Regions from separate parts of the Rhizobium indicum genome, predicted to be linked through region 3. Evidence: predicted binding sites of a transcription regulator. Region 3 holds the regulator's gene; each other region holds the start of a gene.

Evidence for each region. Region 3 encodes PhoB, which activates phosphate uptake and scavenging genes when phosphate is short. Its sites were predicted from a motif close to TGTCATNNANCTGTCAT; they were not measured.
Region 1: a site for PhoB is predicted at 1,529-1,545, ahead of FFM53_RS20770 (BtaA family protein). Genes of this name have one in related genera too.
Region 2: a site for PhoB is predicted at 1,706-1,722, ahead of FFM53_RS31690 (acid phosphatase). Genes of this name have one in related genera too.
Region 4: a site for PhoB is predicted at 1,915-1,931, ahead of FFM53_RS17200 (esterase-like activity of phytase family protein). Genes of this name have one in related genera too.

What each region holds. Positions count from the first base shown of each region.
Region 1 is NZ_CP054021.1:4,277,807-4,281,853, forward strand. It holds gene FFM53_RS20765 (class I SAM-dependent methyltransferase) at 1-243, opposite strand, end outside; gene FFM53_RS20770 (BtaA family protein) at 240-1,484, opposite strand; gene FFM53_RS20775 (serine hydrolase domain-containing protein) at 1,702-3,129, shown strand; gene FFM53_RS20780 (lytic transglycosylase domain-containing protein) at 3,174-4,047, opposite strand, start outside.
Region 2 is NZ_CP054023.1:418,508-422,554, forward strand. It holds gene FFM53_RS31680 (FitA-like ribbon-helix-helix domain-containing protein) at 1-239, opposite strand, end outside; gene FFM53_RS31685 (cytochrome-c peroxidase) at 364-1,653, opposite strand; gene FFM53_RS31690 (acid phosphatase) at 1,852-3,396, shown strand; gene FFM53_RS31695 (IclR family transcriptional regulator domain-containing protein) at 3,499-4,047, opposite strand, start outside.
Region 3 is NZ_CP054021.1:2,109,094-2,113,140, forward strand. It holds gene FFM53_RS10465 (GcrA family cell cycle regulator) at 214-753, shown strand; gene phoB (phosphate regulon transcriptional regulator PhoB) at 1,328-2,011, opposite strand; gene phoU (phosphate signaling complex protein PhoU) at 2,144-2,857, opposite strand; gene pstB (phosphate ABC transporter ATP-binding protein PstB) at 2,902-3,717, opposite strand; gene pstA (phosphate ABC transporter permease PstA) at 3,733-4,047, opposite strand, start outside.
Region 4 is NZ_CP054021.1:3,532,533-3,536,579, reverse strand. It holds gene FFM53_RS17215 (ArsR/SmtB family transcription factor) at 1-150, shown strand, start outside; gene FFM53_RS17210 (helix-turn-helix domain-containing protein) at 227-763, shown strand; gene FFM53_RS17205 (NAD-dependent epimerase/dehydratase family protein) at 861-1,847, shown strand; gene FFM53_RS17200 (esterase-like activity of phytase family protein) at 2,093-3,580, shown strand; RNA gene ssrS (6S RNA) at 3,662-3,820, opposite strand; gene FFM53_RS17190 (cell division protein ZapA) at 3,890-4,047, opposite strand, start outside.

The DNA of each region.
Region 1 (4,047 bases), 2.2 Mb from region 3:
GCCGAACAGCTTGGCGGTCGGGAAATGCCTATGGGCGAAAGCCATGTTGCGCCCGGTGCCGCAGCCGACTTCAAGCAGCGTGCCGCCTTCGGGCACGTCGAGGTTGCGGATCGTGCTGTCACGGCCGAGAAGATAATATTTGCGGGTCAGGTCGTAGATATGGCGCTGGTAGCGGTACATGCCATCCATGAGGCTGGCATGTTCATCGCTCTGTCCTGCCGTCTCAGTGCCGACCTTGCTCACGCTTTCTTCCCGTAAATGTGGAAGCCGCCGTAGATTGCCGAACGATCAAGCGCAGTCAGTTCACGCGACTTCTCTTCGAAGTAATCCCATTGGTCGCGGATCGCCGGAGCCAGACGGCCTTCGATGATGCTTTTTTCGGCGGCGGTGCGGAAGATCACGCGGGCGCCTTCGCGCGCCGTGCGGGTGATTTCCGTCCAGACGTCGTTCAGCTGCTCGTCCGTCATCCAGTCCTGTGCGTCGAGCAGGATGTAGCGGTCGCGTGAGGCGGCCGGCTCGCGGGCCAGAAGCTCGGTGAAGCTTGCGTGGTGGACATTGACGCGGTCGACATTGGCGCGGATCACCTGATAGTGCTCCGACTTCAGATAGGTCGGCAAAGGGCCTTCCGATTCGGTGCCATAGCGGCGGCCGAAGGCCTGCCAGGCGAAATAGTTGTCGCTCATCGGGAAATGACAGGCGAGCTTTTCCAGGCGGTGCTTCAGCACCGGCGCGATCGAATGATCGGCGGCAAGGCTTGCGAGTTCGTCATATTGCTGCGGCGGAATGCCGAGGCCGAAGAGCGAGCTCTTGCGGCCGGTGATCCAGCGCACGACCGGCTTTTCGAAGAGCGGCGCGATCTGTTCGTCGAAGAACTGGCGCTGCTCACGGATCGAGCGGGTCTTGGTCATCTCGCGCAGCTTGACGCCATGCAGGCGGGCAAGAAGGTGGGCGGCGCCGATGAAGCGGCCGAGCAGGCCTGTTTCGTAAATGTTGCGGTCGAAGACTGTGACGCGGCGACGGCCGAATTTACGGCCGTTCCAGTAGCTGCGGGTCGCCTCATCGAGACGGGCGGCGAGATGCTGGTCGTAGGCGCGGCTGTTCGACTTCTCGTTCGGCATTGCCAGGAAGCGGACGAGATCGGCATGGCCGGGAAGATGCTTGAAGGCGGCAAGCTTCAGGCGGTTCAGCGCGATGTGGTGCGGGTTGAGATCGACCACGTCGATCGAAGCCGGCGCTTTGGAGAGATAGGCGAGCATGTTGCAGCCGCCGGAGCCGATGGTGACGATGCGATGGTTTGGCTTCAGCTCCATCGCTTGCATGTCGAGATCCGGATCCTCCCAGATCTGCGGATAGACGAGGCCGGAGAAGAGAAGGCCGAAGAGACGCTCGGAAAAGCCATCCTTCGAAAAAGCCTTATGGCGGAGAAGGGCATCCTTGAGTTTCCGGTTCTTGCGGAAGCCGGCATCCGGTGCAAATTCTGACATGAGTCTGTCACCTTTTTAGCGTTCAGGGCGTGTAGCGCGCCACTGCTACAGTTTGATGACGTGGGCTGTGGGGGAGCCGTTCCTGGGGCTTCGACCTCCTCGGGAAAGCGACCGGGATGGCTCTCCTGGGAAAGTGATCGGGAGGATCGCCCTTCTTCGCTTCGACCCCTTTCCGGCGCGTGCGATTCCTGCTTTTCTCCCGGCATGGAGGAATACCATGCGATTTGTCCTGCGTATCCTGAAGGCGCTTGCTCTCCTTCTCGTTCTCCTCGTCATCACTGCCGCCGGCTGGCTGTTCATCCGGCCGCCGGAGCTGCTGCGCGTCGGCGACGGCTATGCCGCCAAGATCGTCTGCTCCAATGTCTTCATCGCCGGCCGGGAGGCGGAGGATGTGCTCCATGACGACGTCCAGGCGCCTGGAAATCCGCTGCTGCGGCTGGTGCGCGTCAGCGTCGACCGAGACAACGACCGTGTGACGGCGCGCTTCATGGGGCTGTTTGCGCCGAGTTATGCGCTCTATCGCGGTGCTTTCGGCTGCACGAGCGTGCCGGACGGCAATTTCGAGGCGGCGGCGAATGCAGCGCCTTTCGATCCGCCGGTCAAGATGCAGGCGAACGACTCCTTGTGGCCGGAGGGCGAGGGAACCGGCAATCCAGCGGACGGGAAGATCGCGGCGCTGCTGGCAGATCCCGGTGTTGCCGGCCCGGCCATGCGGGCGATCGTGGTGGTGCGCAATGGCCGCATCGTCACTGAGGCCTATGGACCCGGCTTCTCGGCGAAGACGCCGCTGATCGGCTGGTCGATGACGAAGACGGTAAATGCGACGATCCTCGGCCGGCAGATGCTCGGCGGCAAGATCTCCTTCGACGACGATAACCTGCTGGCGCAGTGGAAGAACGATGCGCGTGCCAAGATCAAGGTTTCCGATCTGCTCGGCATGGAGAGCGGTCTTGCCTTCAACGAGAACTATGGCGACGTCGCCGATGTGACGCGCATGCTCTATCTCGATCCCGACATGGTATCGCTGCCGGCCAATGCGCCGATGGAGGCGGCACCCGGCCAGCGCTTCCGCTATTCGAGCGGCACGGCCGTGCTGCTCTCGCGCATCTGGATGGACAGGGTCGGTAATGCTCAGGCGGCCTTTTCCTATCCGCACGATGCGTTGTTTGCGCCGCTCGGCATGACGAGCGCCGTGTTCGAACTCGATGCGCGCGGCACGTTCGCCGGAAGCTCCTATCTCTATGCGACGGCGCATGACTGGGCGCGCTTCGGGCAGTTCCTGCTGCAGGATGGCGTGTGGAACGGCCAGCGACTGTTGCCGGAGGGTTTCGTCGGCGCCATGCGCACCCCGACGGCGGCTTCGAACGGGCGGTATTCGCAGGGCCAGGCCTGGCTGGCGCCCGGCCGCGGCTCGAGCGCTGGGGCCGGGCTGCCTGAGGATACGTTCTGGCTGACGGGGCACGACGGGCAGAGCGTGGCGATCGTGCCTTCGGCCAATCTGGTGGTCGTCAGGCTTGGCCTGACGCCGAGCTGGCTCGACTACCAGCCGCAGGTGCTTCTCAAGGCGATCCTGGCGGCCCTGCCGACTTCGGGGGCGTCGCAGCGGCAGGCCGGATCGCAACGACAAGCCCAGCCGCAGCCATAGGCCGCCGTTTCAGTCGTCATCCCTACTTCAGCAATTGCCCGGTTTCAGTAGTTACCTTGGGCGATGTCGGTCATGCCCTTGCGCTTGGCGTCGTAATAATAACCGCGCGCGTAAAGGCGAACGGCGTCGTCTTCCTTACTGTCGGAGACGAGCCAGGCACCGCGCAGATATTTCGCGGCATATTTGATGTTGGTCTCGGCATCGAAGAGGCCGCCCGGGGCGCCGCCGTAGCCCATGGACTTGGCGGTGTTGTACTTGATCTGCATGAGGCCGAAATAGCCGCGCTTGTTGTAGGCCTTGGCATTATAGCGGCTCTCGCGATGGACGACGCGATGGAGCAGGGTCTCGGGAATTTCGTAGATTTTCGAATATTTCTGGATGAGCTTGGTGACAAAGCTCTTCTCGACGGTCGGCGCATCGTCTTTGTCGTCGTCGCTGAACATCGGGGGTGCGGTCGGCGGATCGATCGGCCCGGATTCGTCGAAACCGTAGTCCATGCTGGCGCGCGGCGTGGTGTCGACTGCGGCAAGTGCTGCAAGCGCGCTGTTTTGCGGTGTCGCGGCAAAGGCAAGCTGCGTCGTCGGCTGTGCCGCCGTTCCCGGACGCGGCGTCGGCACGACGGACTGGATCGCCGTCATCTCGGGCGTCAGCGGGATCTGCGCATAGGCTGCCGGCTGCATGCCGGCCTGCATGGTAAGATCGCCAGGCTGGGAGGCTGTCACGGCCGGCATCGCCGTTGCGGTCAGAGAGGGGGATGATGCCTGGGGAATGGTGGCGCCTGCAACAGCCTGACCGGCTGCGCCTTCGGCTGTCGGGATCGCGGCGAGTGTTGCATCTTCGCCGGGTTTCGGCATCGGCACGACGGTCTGGGCGGCTGTCAGTTCGGCCTGGGATGTGTATTCGACGCTCGTACATCCC
Region 2 (4,047 bases), on a different replicon from region 3:
AAGTCCGGCGCGTCCCGGATCGGCTGCCGGGGCGGAATTTCGAGCTCAACCCCTCCGACCGATTGCAAGCGGGCGCGAATGGTATCGGCGAGATTGCGCGCCACCGGCTCGGTAGTCGCAAGTGCCGTACGCAGAATATCGCGTGCTTCGTCTTCCATTGACCGGCCATGCGTGGCGGCGCGAACGCGCAGCCGCTGCTTCAATCCATCATCGAGATTGCGGATCGTCATGCTGGCCATCATTGCCTCCATTCATCAATGACAGCATATAAATCATTGATTGCATATTCTCAAGCAACGGTCCCGAGATGTGTTTCCGTTCTCAGCCTGGCGGTCCACAACAAGAGTGGTCCGCCGGCCCGGGTCAATGCCCGGTCGCCTCAGGCTGCAGGTCGGCATCGGTCAGGGTTCCGAGAAAGGCGACGATGTCGTCGATTTCGGGATCGGTGAGGGCGGGCGCGTCGCCCGGCTTCCGGCCAAAGGGCGGATCCTGGTTGAGGTTATCCCAATAGGCCTGCGGCAGGTCGTCATATCTGCGGACCGAGCCGTCGGCACTTTTCGGGTACCAGCGGCCGGGATCGCTGTCGCGTGTCGCATAGAAGGAAACGACGTCGCGCAGCGAGTGGAAATAGCCGTTATGGAAGAAGCTCTGCTTCAGCGCGACATTGCGCAGCGTCGGGGTGCGGAACAGGCCGCAATATTCGCTGCGTCCGGCAAAGTCGGTGCGCTGAGGGCCGCAGAGGCCGAGATCGTGATAGTTCGGGTCGCTGTTGGCCGGGATCGCCATGTTGCGGGGTGCGGCAAGGCCGAGGAAGCCGAAATCGGAAAATTGCGGCGGCTCGCCGTCATTGGCGGGTTCGCTTAAGTGACAGCTCGAACAGTTGCCCTTGGCTGGGTCCTCGAACAGCTGCCGCCCGTGCAATTCCTGCGCCGTCAGCGTCGCCTTGCCGGCGAGAAAGGCGTCGTAGCGGCTGGAATAGGGATAGAAATCCGGGCCACTTTGTTCGAAGGTGGCGAGCGCCTCGGCGGCGGCATCGAAGGCGTCCTTAGGATTGTCGAACACGGTCTCGCCGAAGGCTGCCGTGATGTCGCCGGCATAAGCGGCCTTCTGCAGCTTTGCCACCACCTCGGCCGCATCCTTGTTGCCCATCTCGAAGGGCGAGAGCAGCGGGATCTTTGCCTGATCGGCGCCGTGATCGACCCGGCCGTCCCAGGTCAGGCCGCCCGTCGGGCCATTGTCGACACTTTCGTCGCCCTCGTCCTCGGAATCGTAATAGTGCTCGGTGAAAGCAGGTACCGCCTGCAAATAGCGCAGCGTCGGAACGGCGCGCAGGCCCGGCTGGTCCCCATGTTTGCCGCCCATTTCCACCGGCATGGCCGATGCCGGGCCGAAGGCGTGCGCCGGATCATGGCAGGACGCGCAGGCCTGAAGTCCCGAGGCTGACAGCGAGGTATCTGAGAATATCTTGCGGCCGAGCGCGCCGAGCGTTTCGGCCCGGGCGAAGGCCTCGGCACGTGACATCGGTCCGGGATGCAGGCCGGCGGCGGTCGCCGCGCTGCTTTGCCGCAGGGGAAAAATGGCAAGACCAAGCGCCATGGCACCCATGCTGACGGCCAGGCCGGAGCGCACAAGCCAGATGATCTTCGTCGTCATGATAAGGATTCCAATAAGTTGGCGCGGGTTTCCTCCATGATCGAACCTCGTTGCAACAAATTGATGACGGCTATTCCCTGCGGCATCACGACAACCCCAGATGTCACAAAGTTGATAGACGGCCGGAATAGCGTCCGAACGCCCCCCGAGCGTTCTTCGCTCCCTCTAGCCAACGCCCCCTAGCCATGAGGTACCCACGTGAAAAGACTGAAACTCCTCCACTCGATCTGTCTCGCCGGATCGGCCATCGTGCCGGTTGCAGTGGCGACGGCAGCCCATGCGGCGCCGGCCGGTTACGACAAGATCGACAATGTCGTCGTCATCTATGCCGAAAACCGCAGCTTCGATAATCTCTACGGCAGCTTTCCCGGCGCCGACGGGCTCTCGAACGCGACCGCCGATCGCGCCCGCCAGCTCGACCGCGATGGCCAGCCGCTGTCCGAACTGCCGCCGGCCTGGGGCGGCCTCACCGCCAAGGGTGTGACGCCTGCCGTCACCGAGGCGCAGTCGGCCCATCTCGCCAACGCCTCCTTCGCGATCGACGATCCAAAGGGGTTCGCAGAGGCGCCTTCGGTCATCACCCGCGACCTCTGGCATCGCTTCTACCAGGAGCAGATGCAGATCGACGGCGGCAAGAACGACAAGTTCGTCGCCTGGGCCGATTCCGGCAGCCTGGTCATGGGCCATTACGACGGCTCCATCCTGCCGATGTGGCAGGTCGCCAAGAAATACGTCATGGCCGATAATTTCTTTCAGGGCGCCTTTGGCGGTTCGTTCCTCAACCATTTCGCACTGGTCTGCGCCTGCACGCCCTATTATCCGGATGCCGACAAGAGCCCGGCCAAGCCCACCATCGCCAAGGTCGATGCGGACGGCACGTCGCTGACCGTGGCGGAGAACGCCCCGAAGTCGGCTCTGGAGGGCGCACCCAAATTTGTCTCCGACGGCACGCTGACCCCCGACTTCTACGCCGTCAACACCATGCAGCCGCCCTACCAGCCGAGCGCCAATCCGCCGGCCAAAGATGGTGATGCGGCCTATGCCGATCCGGCGGCCTCAACGACGCTGCCGCCGCAGCATGAAATCACCATCGGCGACCTCATGTCGCTGAAGGGGGTCAGCTGGGCCTGGTATAGCGGCGCCTGGCAGGCAGCTCTGGACGGCAAGAACGCCACCCCGGTGCCGAACTTCCAGTTCCATCACCAGCCGTTCAACTATTTCGCCAATTTCGCGCCGGGCACGCCGGCGCGTGCGGAGCATCTGAAAGACGGCGGCCTTGGCGGCGAAGCCTTCCTCAAGGATATCGACGATGGCAAGCTGCCGGCGGTTTCCTTCTATAAACCGCAGGGCAACCTCAACGAACATGGCGGTTATGCCGATGTTGCGAGCGGCGACCAGCATCTTGCCGATATCGTTTCCCACCTCGAGAAGAGCCCGCAATGGGGCCATATGCTCGTCATCGTCACCTATGACGAGAATGGTGGCTTCTGGGATCACGTCACGCCACCGAAGGCAGATCGCTGGGGTCCGGGCAACCGCATTCCGGCCTTCATCATCTCGCCCTTCGCCAAGGGCGGCATGGTCGATCACACCCAGTACGACACGACGTCGATCATCCGCTTCATCACCGCGCGCTACGATCTGCCGGTGCTGCCCGGCGTCATCGCCCGCGACAAGGCACTGCGCAACAACGACCGCCCGCCAATGGGTGACCTGACGGCCGCGCTCGACCTGACGCATTGACCGGTTACGAGCGGCCCCGGTGCTGACTGGGGCCGCTCCATCTGTTTCTTTTACGCATTCCGGACGCAAAACCGCTGCGCCTTTTGCTGGAACTGCTTACCGTCACCGGCGCAGCAGCGGCCGCAACGCAGCCTGTGTTTCCTTCAGCAGCGGCAGATAGCGTTCCTTCATCTCCGCCGCCGGCACGAGGGCGGCCGGCGCGCCGATATTGATCGCCGCAACCGTTTCGCCGCGGTCGTTGTCGATGGGCACGGCGATGGAGCAGAGGCCGATCTCCAGCTCCTGATCGATGATGGCGTAACCCTCGGCGCGGACCCGGCGGAATTCGGCGATCAGCTCGTCCGGGTCGGTCCTGGTATTTGCCGTGTTTTGCTTCAGCTCGCTGCGGGCAAGGATGGCGCGTGCCTCGCTCTCGGCGAGAGCCGCGAGCAGCACGCGGCCCATTGAGGCGCAGTAGGCGGGCAGGCGGCTGCCGGGGGTCAAATTGATCGACATGACGCGGCGCTGCGAAGCGCGGGCGATATAGACGATGTCGGTGCCGTCGAGCACCGAAGCCGAAGCGCTCTGGCCGGCCTTTTCCGAAAGATGATCGAGATGCGGCTGCAGCAACGCCGGCAGCGGCGTCGCCGCGAGATAGGCATGGCCAAGACG
Region 3 (4,047 bases):
GGGGCAGCAAGTTGGGGAAAACTACGAATTCGATTCATCCGGATTCATGCGACTCTTGTCACGGAGTCAGGCTCACACTAGGTTAAAGATCAATTACTAGACTGCATGCGGCGGAACTAGTCACCAAAATTGATCAAGCGTTTCTTGTTTCGGAGCTCCCGGGACAACGGTGAGGGATTCTGCCATCACCAACGCAAAAGGTGGAGACAGGGCATGAACTGGACAGACGAGCGGGTCGAGAAACTCAAGAAACTTTGGGCCGAAGGACTGAGCGCCAGCCAGATCGCTGCGCAGCTTGGCGGGGTCAGCAGAAACGCGGTCATCGGCAAAGTGCACCGGCTGTGCCTTCCCGGCCGTGCCAAGGCCGGCGGCACCAACACCGCGGCGCGAACGCCGAAGCGCAATACATCGGCGCCGCGCGCGCCGAACTTCGCCTCTCGCATCACCACCCGCACCGTTACCCGCCAGCAGGGCGCGACGATGCTGAAGGAAGAGATCGAGATCGAGATCGAAACGATCGAGGAAATGGAATACGTGCCAAGAGGCAATGTGGTGGTGCCGATTTCGCGCCGCCTCGGCCTGACGGAACTGACCGAGCGCACCTGCAAGTGGCCGGTCGGCGATCCGCTGAAGGACGACTTCCATTTCTGCGGCTGCGAGTCCCCCGACAATTCGCCCTATTGCAGCTATCACCAGAAGCTTGCCTACCAGCCGGTCAACGAACGCCGCCGGGCGGCAGCGCGGGCCAGCTGAGCGGGCTGACCATTGCTAGAATGCAGAAAACGGGCCGATTGGCCCGTTTTTTTATGCGCGGATGGGAGCGCTTGGGTGTTCAGTTCGTTGAGAACGCCGACTTGCCCTCATCCGGCTGCCGCCACCTACCAGGGTCGAGCCATGGGTCTCGACCTTTCCTTCGGTTCTCAAGGGGCGAAGTGACATGCCGCAACATCTCGATTCCCTCTTCTCCCCTCGGGGAGAAGGTGCCCGTAGGGCGGATGAGGGGGCCAGGGAAGCCGGTCTTTCTTACAACGCCATGCGGGTTTCGACCGCGTTGGCGTCGTTTCGATCGTGGTCAGGGCGCAGCCATTCGGCATGTGGGATAGGTTATCACGGAAAGAGTGTGCCGTGTGGCCCCCTCATCCGCCTGCCGGCACCTTCTCCCCGAGGGGAGAAGAGATTGTGCCGCAACCCTCTCCGTCCCCACCAACCCTTTCGCAGGGCACGTCCCTTGCCCCTTTTACGGGGACGGGGCGAGACGAGTGGCTTAACCCTGGCAGGTTAGGACATTCGCGCGAGCGGCTTTGTCAGCAGGCTCAGATGGAAGCCCTCAGGCTTCCATCGAATAACCGGCGCCGCGGACGGTGCGGATGACGTCCTGCATGTTGGAGAAATTCAGCGCCTTGCGCAGGCGGCCGACATGGACGTCGACGGTGCGCTCGTCGACATAGATATCGTGGCCCCAGACGCCGTCGAGAAGCTGCGAGCGGGAGAAGACCCGGCCCGGCGACGACATCAGGAATTCCAGGAGGCGGAATTCGGTGGGGCCAAGGCGGACTTCGCGGGTCTTGCGATGGACGCGATGGGTCTCGCGGTCGAGCTCGATATCGCCGCACTTCAGCACCGTCGACAGCACCTCGGGGCGGGCGCGACGTAGCATCGCCTTGACGCGGGCAACGAGCTCGGGGGTCGAGAAGGGCTTGACGACATAATCGTCGGCGCCCGTCGACAGCCCGCGGACGCGCTCGCTCTCTTCGCCGCGCGCCGTCAGCATGATGATTGGCAGGCGCTCGGTCTCCGGCCGCATGCGCAGGCGCCGGCAGAGCTCGATGCCGGAGACACCCGGCAGCATCCAATCGAGGATGAGAAGATCGGGCGTGCGCTCCTGGAGCCGCATTTCGGCTTCGTCGCCACGAAGGATGGTATCGACCTCGAAGCCTTCCGCTTCGAGATTGTAGCGAAGAAGCACGCTGAGGGCTTCCTCGTCTTCAACAACTGCAACTCTCGGGATCATGCGTGTCGGTCTCCTCGCGCATGATCCTTAAACCAGGGTGATTTAAGCAGTGCATCCTGCGCAAATTCAAAAATTGGCTGCGACCTCTTTGCGCGCCCGGACGGGCGCGCACGCAATTGACTGTGCGGGCGGTTATTCGGTGACCGCGCCGACGGTGTTGGCGCTGTCATCCTTCGGACGATCACCTTCCGGCTGCGCGCCTGTCGCCATGTAAAAGATCGTCTCGGCGATGTTGGTGGCATGGTCGCCGATGCGCTCGATGTTCTTGGCGCAGAAGAGAAGATGCGTGCAGCTGGTGATGTTGCGCGGATCTTCCATCATGTAGGTCAGGAGTTCGCGGAACAGCGAGGTGTACATCGCGTCGATCTCGTTGTCGCGTTCACGGATCGCATTCGCCTTGTCGGCTGAACGATTGGTGTAGACATCGAGCACTTCCTTGAGCTGGACGAGCGCCAGCTCGGACAGATGCTCGAGGCCGCGGGCAAGCTTGCGGGGAACGCCGGTGCTTTGGACGGCGATGACGCGCTTGGCGGTGTTCTTGCCGAGGTCGCCGACGCGTTCGAGATCGGCGGCGATGCGGATCGAACCCATGATTTCACGCAGGTCCGAGGCCATCGGCTGACGGCGGGCGATCGTGACGATCGCCTTGTCGCCGATTTCGCGTTCGGCGTGATCGAGGATCACATCGTCCGAGATGACCTTCTGCGCCAGCGCCGTATCGCCGTTGACGAGGGCGCGCACGGATTCGCCGACCATCTGCTCGGCCAGGCCGCCCATTTCGGAAATCCGCCTGGACAGGAACTTCAGATCATCATCGTAGGCAGAAAAAATATGTGTCGATGCCATGGGGCTTTATCCTCGAATAACGGGAAGGCTTGGTGTCGCCAAAATCAACCGAAGCGACCCATGATGTAGTCCTGGGTGCGCGGATCGTCGGGATTGGTGAACATCTTGTCGGTGTCGTTCTCCTCGACGAGGTTGCCGAGGTGGAACATGGCGGTGCGCTGCGAGACACGCGCGGCCTGCTGCATGGAGTGGGTAACGATGACGATCGTATAGTTCTCGCGCAGCTCGTGGATCAGCTCCTCGACCTTGGCGGTGGCGATCGGGTCGAGCGCCGAGCAGGGCTCGTCCATCAGGATGACTTCCGGGCTGACGGCGACGGCACGCGCAATGCAAAGGCGCTGCTGCTGGCCGCCGGACAGGCCGGTGCCAGATTCATGCACGCGGTCCTTGACCTCGTTCCAGAGACCGGCGCGCTGCAGGCTGGTCTCGACGATCTGATCGAGGTCGGCCTTCGACTTGGCAAGGCCATGGATGCGCGGGCCGTAGGAGACGTTTTCGTAGATCGTCTTCGGGAACGGGTTCGGCTTCTGGAAGACCATGCCGACGCGGGCGCGAAGTTCGACGACGTCGATATCGGGATCATAGACATCGTCGGTGTCGAGGGTGATCTTGCCGGTGACGCGGCAGCCGTCGATCGTGTCGTTCATGCGGTTGAGGCACCGCAGGAAGGTCGACTTGCCGCAGCCGGACGGGCCGATCAGGGCGGTTACGGTGTTTTCGCGGACGTTCAGGTTCACATCGAAAAGCGCGCGCTTCTCGCCGTAGTAAACCGAGACATCCTTTCCGATCATCTTATACGGGACGTTGCTCATCTTGTGATCCAGCGCCTTTTCAACTGCAGCTTCCGTCAACATGTTCATGATGTGTAACTCCGTTTACCAGCGGCGCTCGAAGCGACGACGCAAGAGGATGGCGCCCATGTTCATGACGATCAGGAACAGGAGCAGGACAATGATGGCACCCGAAGTACGCTCAACGAAGGCACGTTCTGCCTCGTTGGCCCACATATAGACCTGTACGGGCAGAGCCGTCGAGGGATCGAGCGGTGTCGTCGGCGTGTTGGCGACGAAGGCGACCATGCCGATCAGGAGCAGCGGCGCGGTTTCGCCGAGCGCGTGCGCCAGGCCGATGATCGTGCCGGTCAGGATGCCGGGCATGGCGAGCGGCAGCACATGGTGGAACACCATCTG
Region 4 (4,047 bases), 1.4 Mb from region 3:
ATCGCCAGGAAGGAAGGCCGCGAGCGCTGGAACCACCTGAACAGCCTGCCGATCAAACACATCTATGACCGCTGGATCAGCACCTATGCCGGCCATTCCCTGTCGATTCTCGACCGGCTGAAAGGCGACCTCGAGGGCCAGCCCGAATAATGATCCAGTCGCCCAACAGCTTGCTTGCCGGCCAGCCGAAGCCTTATGCTGGCCAAAACGGCACGGGATCAGGCAGATGACGATATCGGGCGCCGGCATACGCCGCATGCGGCTGCTGCGCAGCATGAAGCAGGAACATCTTGCCGAACTCCTCCGCGTCAACCAGGCGACGGTCTCACGCTGGGAGCGCGATCAGCTCGCCCTGTCGGCCGAACAGGCGGCCAAGCTGGAACGGATTTTCAGCTCACCGCAACATGCAGCAGTCGATGCGGCGCTGAAGCGGCTGGTCGAGGATTCCGTCCGGCCGGTGCATCTGATCTGCGACCGCACCCACCGGCTGCTCTCCGCCTCTCGCCCGCGGCAGGCGGAGTGGCGGGCGCCGCTCGGCGCCTTTCTCGGCCGCTCCATATTCTCTTATGCATCCGCCGAAATCGCCGCCGCCGAGCAGTCGCTGGAGGAGCGCGGCTGGCATGAGGGCAGGCTCTCGTCGTTGACCCTCGATACCGGCGCCAACGGCAATGCGCTGCTGCCAATCGCCGCCGGCCGTGTGACCTGGGAACGGATCATGCTTTCCGACGGTAGCGCCGGCCGCCTCGTCACGACCATCGGCTGAGCCTCAAGCTTTCCTGCATTCCCCTGCATAATTTATGCGTTGTCCGGAAACGCCAGTCTTTATAGCGTCCGCGGCCGAGCGGTCAGGAGACGATGTGATGACGATACTGGTAACGGGAAGTGCCGGCCATCTCGGCGAGGCGCTGATGCGAACCTTGAGGGCGGAAAGCCGGTGGGTGCGCGGCATCGATATCAAGCCCTCGGCTTTTACCGACATGGTCGGCTCGATCAGTGATCGCGCCTTCGTCCGCCAGGCGATGTCTGGCATCAGCCACGTCATCCATGCCGCGACGCTGCACAAACCGCATGTGGCAACCCACGACAATCGCGATTTCCTCGACACCAATATCGCCGGCACCCTTAACCTGCTCGAAGAAGCAGTGGCCGCCGCAGGCGTTGCAAGCTTCGTCTTCACCAGCACCACCAGTACCTTCGGCGCAGCATTGACTCCGGCTGCCGGCGAACCGGCGGCATGGGTGACCGAGGACGTGCTTCCCGTCGCGAAAAACATCTACGGCGTGACGAAACTCGCTGCCGAAGGTCTATGCGAACTCTTCGCCCACAAATCCGGTCTGCCGGTGGTCATTCTCAGGACTTCGCGTTTCTTTCCCGAAAACGACGACGATCCTGACATTCGCAACGGCTATTCGGCTGAAAACGCCCAGGCCAACGAGCTTCTTCACCGCCGCGTCGATATCACCGACGTGGTCGGCGCTCATCTGCAGGCGCTCGAAAAGGCGCCGGCAATCGGCTTTGGCCGCTACATCATCTCCGCCACGACGCCGTTTTCGGCAAGGGATCTTGCCGAGATCAGGCGCGACGCGCCTCCCGTCGTCGAACGACTGCTCCCGGGTGCAGCTTCTCTCTACGCATCACGGGGTTGGAAAATGTTTCCTTCGCTCGACCGTGTCTATGTCAACGAACGCGCAAGGCGGGAACTCGGCTGGCAGCCGCGATATGATTTCCGTTTCGTGCTCGATTGCCTGCGCGACAACAGGGAGTGGCGAAGCCCCTTGGCGTTGGATGTCGGCTCCAAAGGCTACCACGACGAGGTCTTTGCCGAGGGGCCTTACCCGGTCGGATAGAGCAGCGAGCTGAAATGCGGATATGCAAAAGCCTCACACCTTTTGGCATGGGCTTTTCACTGAAAAGCGTCATCCAGATATCATGATCCCGTCATAGACCGTCTGCCGGGGATATGGGGCGACGAAATCCAGGGCGTGTTGTGCCATCGGGAAATCGAATCCAGGCCGGGGGTGTCATTTGAAGCGGTGTCCAGCCTGCGGGCGGAAGCCGTTTCGAGAGCGCTTTTGACCGAGAGGGTATTTGCATGAAGAATGTCAGACCTTACACAGCGCGGCTGTTCGCCGCGGTTCTCGCGGCATCCGCCGCCGTGCCAGTCGTCGCAGTGGCCGAGAATTCCGCCACCGTCGGCGGCCTCACCTTCGTCAACAAGGGCCTGGTGGGCATCGGCCGCATTCCGGCCAACCAGCGTGACAAATTCGGCGAGACCTTCGGTTCCGGCTCGGGCATGGCGGTCGATCCCGCCGCCTGGAGCCGCGACGGCGCCGGGTACAAGGGCACGCTCTACCTGTTGCCCGACCGCGGTTACAACGCCGTCGGCACCGTCGACTATCGTCCTCGCCTGAACACCATCTCGATCGGGCTGACGCCGACCGCTCCGCGTGCAGCACCCGAGGCCGGCAAGGAACAGTCGGGCGTCGACGCAAAGCTCGTCGATTCCACACTCTTCGTCGACGACAAGGGCGGCGACATGACCGGCCTCGACCCGGAATCCGGCGTCCGCCCCGCTGCCGGCAATTTTCCCGCGCTACCGCAGGCGACGAACGGCAAGATCGCGCTCGACAATGAAGCCATCATCCGCATGGCCGACGGCAGCATGTTCGTCAGCGACGAATACGGGCCTTATATTTACCGCTTCTCGGCCGACGGCCACCTGCTCTCCGCCACCCAGCCGCCGAAGGCGCTTTTGCCGATGCGCAAGGGCGCGCTGAGCTTTGCCTCCAACAATCCCGGTCCCGGCGCCTCCGCTCCGGACCCGAAAGATCCGGAGACCGGCCGCCAGAACAACCAGGGTCTCGAAGGCATGGCGATGACGCCTGATGGTAAGTTCATCATCGCTGTGCTGCAATCGGCTGCCCGCCAGGACGGCGGCGATTCCGGCTCGACCCGCCAGAATACCCGCGCGCTGATCTATGACGCCGCCGATCCCGACCACCTGAAACTGGTGCACGAATATGTCGTGCCGCTGCCAGTCTTCAAGGACGCCAAGGACAAGACGACGATCGCCGCCGAGAGCGAAATCGTCGCTCTTTCCGACAAGACCTTCCTGATGCTCGCCCGCGACAGCGGCAACGGCCAGGGACTGAAAGGCGATACCTCGCTCTACCGCAAGGTCGACATCGTCGACGTTTCCGCCGCGACCGACATCGCCGGCAGCGATTTCGATGACGGCAAGCCGATCGCGCCGAAGGGCGTCGTCGATCCCTCGCTGACACAGGCGACGCTGACACCCTTCATCGACCTCAACGACAAGGCCGATCTCGCCCGCTTCGGCTTGCACAACGGCGCGCCGAACGACAAGAACAATCTGTCGGAAAAGTGGGAAGCCATGGGTCTTGCGAGCGTTCTCGACCCGAACCTGCCGGACGACTATTTCCTGATCGTCGTCAATGACAACGACTTCTTGACGCAGGACGGTTTCCAGGTGGGTGCCGCCTACAAGGCTGACGGCGGTGCCGACGTCGACACCATGTTCCAGGTCTTCCAAGTCACCCTTCCAGGTCTGAAGAAGTAACGGACGCGCAAAAGGGGTGGACGCGCAAGCTGCGCGTTCGCCCTGTCGATCCGGCGTCTTCACTGAGGGTGGAAGGAAAGGGTGCGATCCACGACCACCGATGGATGTTTACGATCCTGGGTGCCTACAAACGTAGGTGGGCGCCGTGTGTCCAGGCCCACGGGCCTGGCCAGGGACAGCTCCCTTTGGATCGAGTATGGCCCCAGGGATTGTGGTTCCTGTCGAGAGGCGCAGACCGCATGGCGATATATAAGGTCGTTTGTGCTGACGCGCCAGTGGCGACGGAAGGCCGCCCCTATTTATTTGAGATCAATTGAGTTCGGGGGCGGACCGGCCGTTCAGCTTGTCGGTGATGCCGCGGATGCGGCTCGACACTTCACTGAGCGCTGCGGCAAGATTTTCCTCGGTCCGGGCGGTGGCTGCAAGCACCGTATCGCGATTGCCGCGCAGCGTCTCGAGCTCGGACT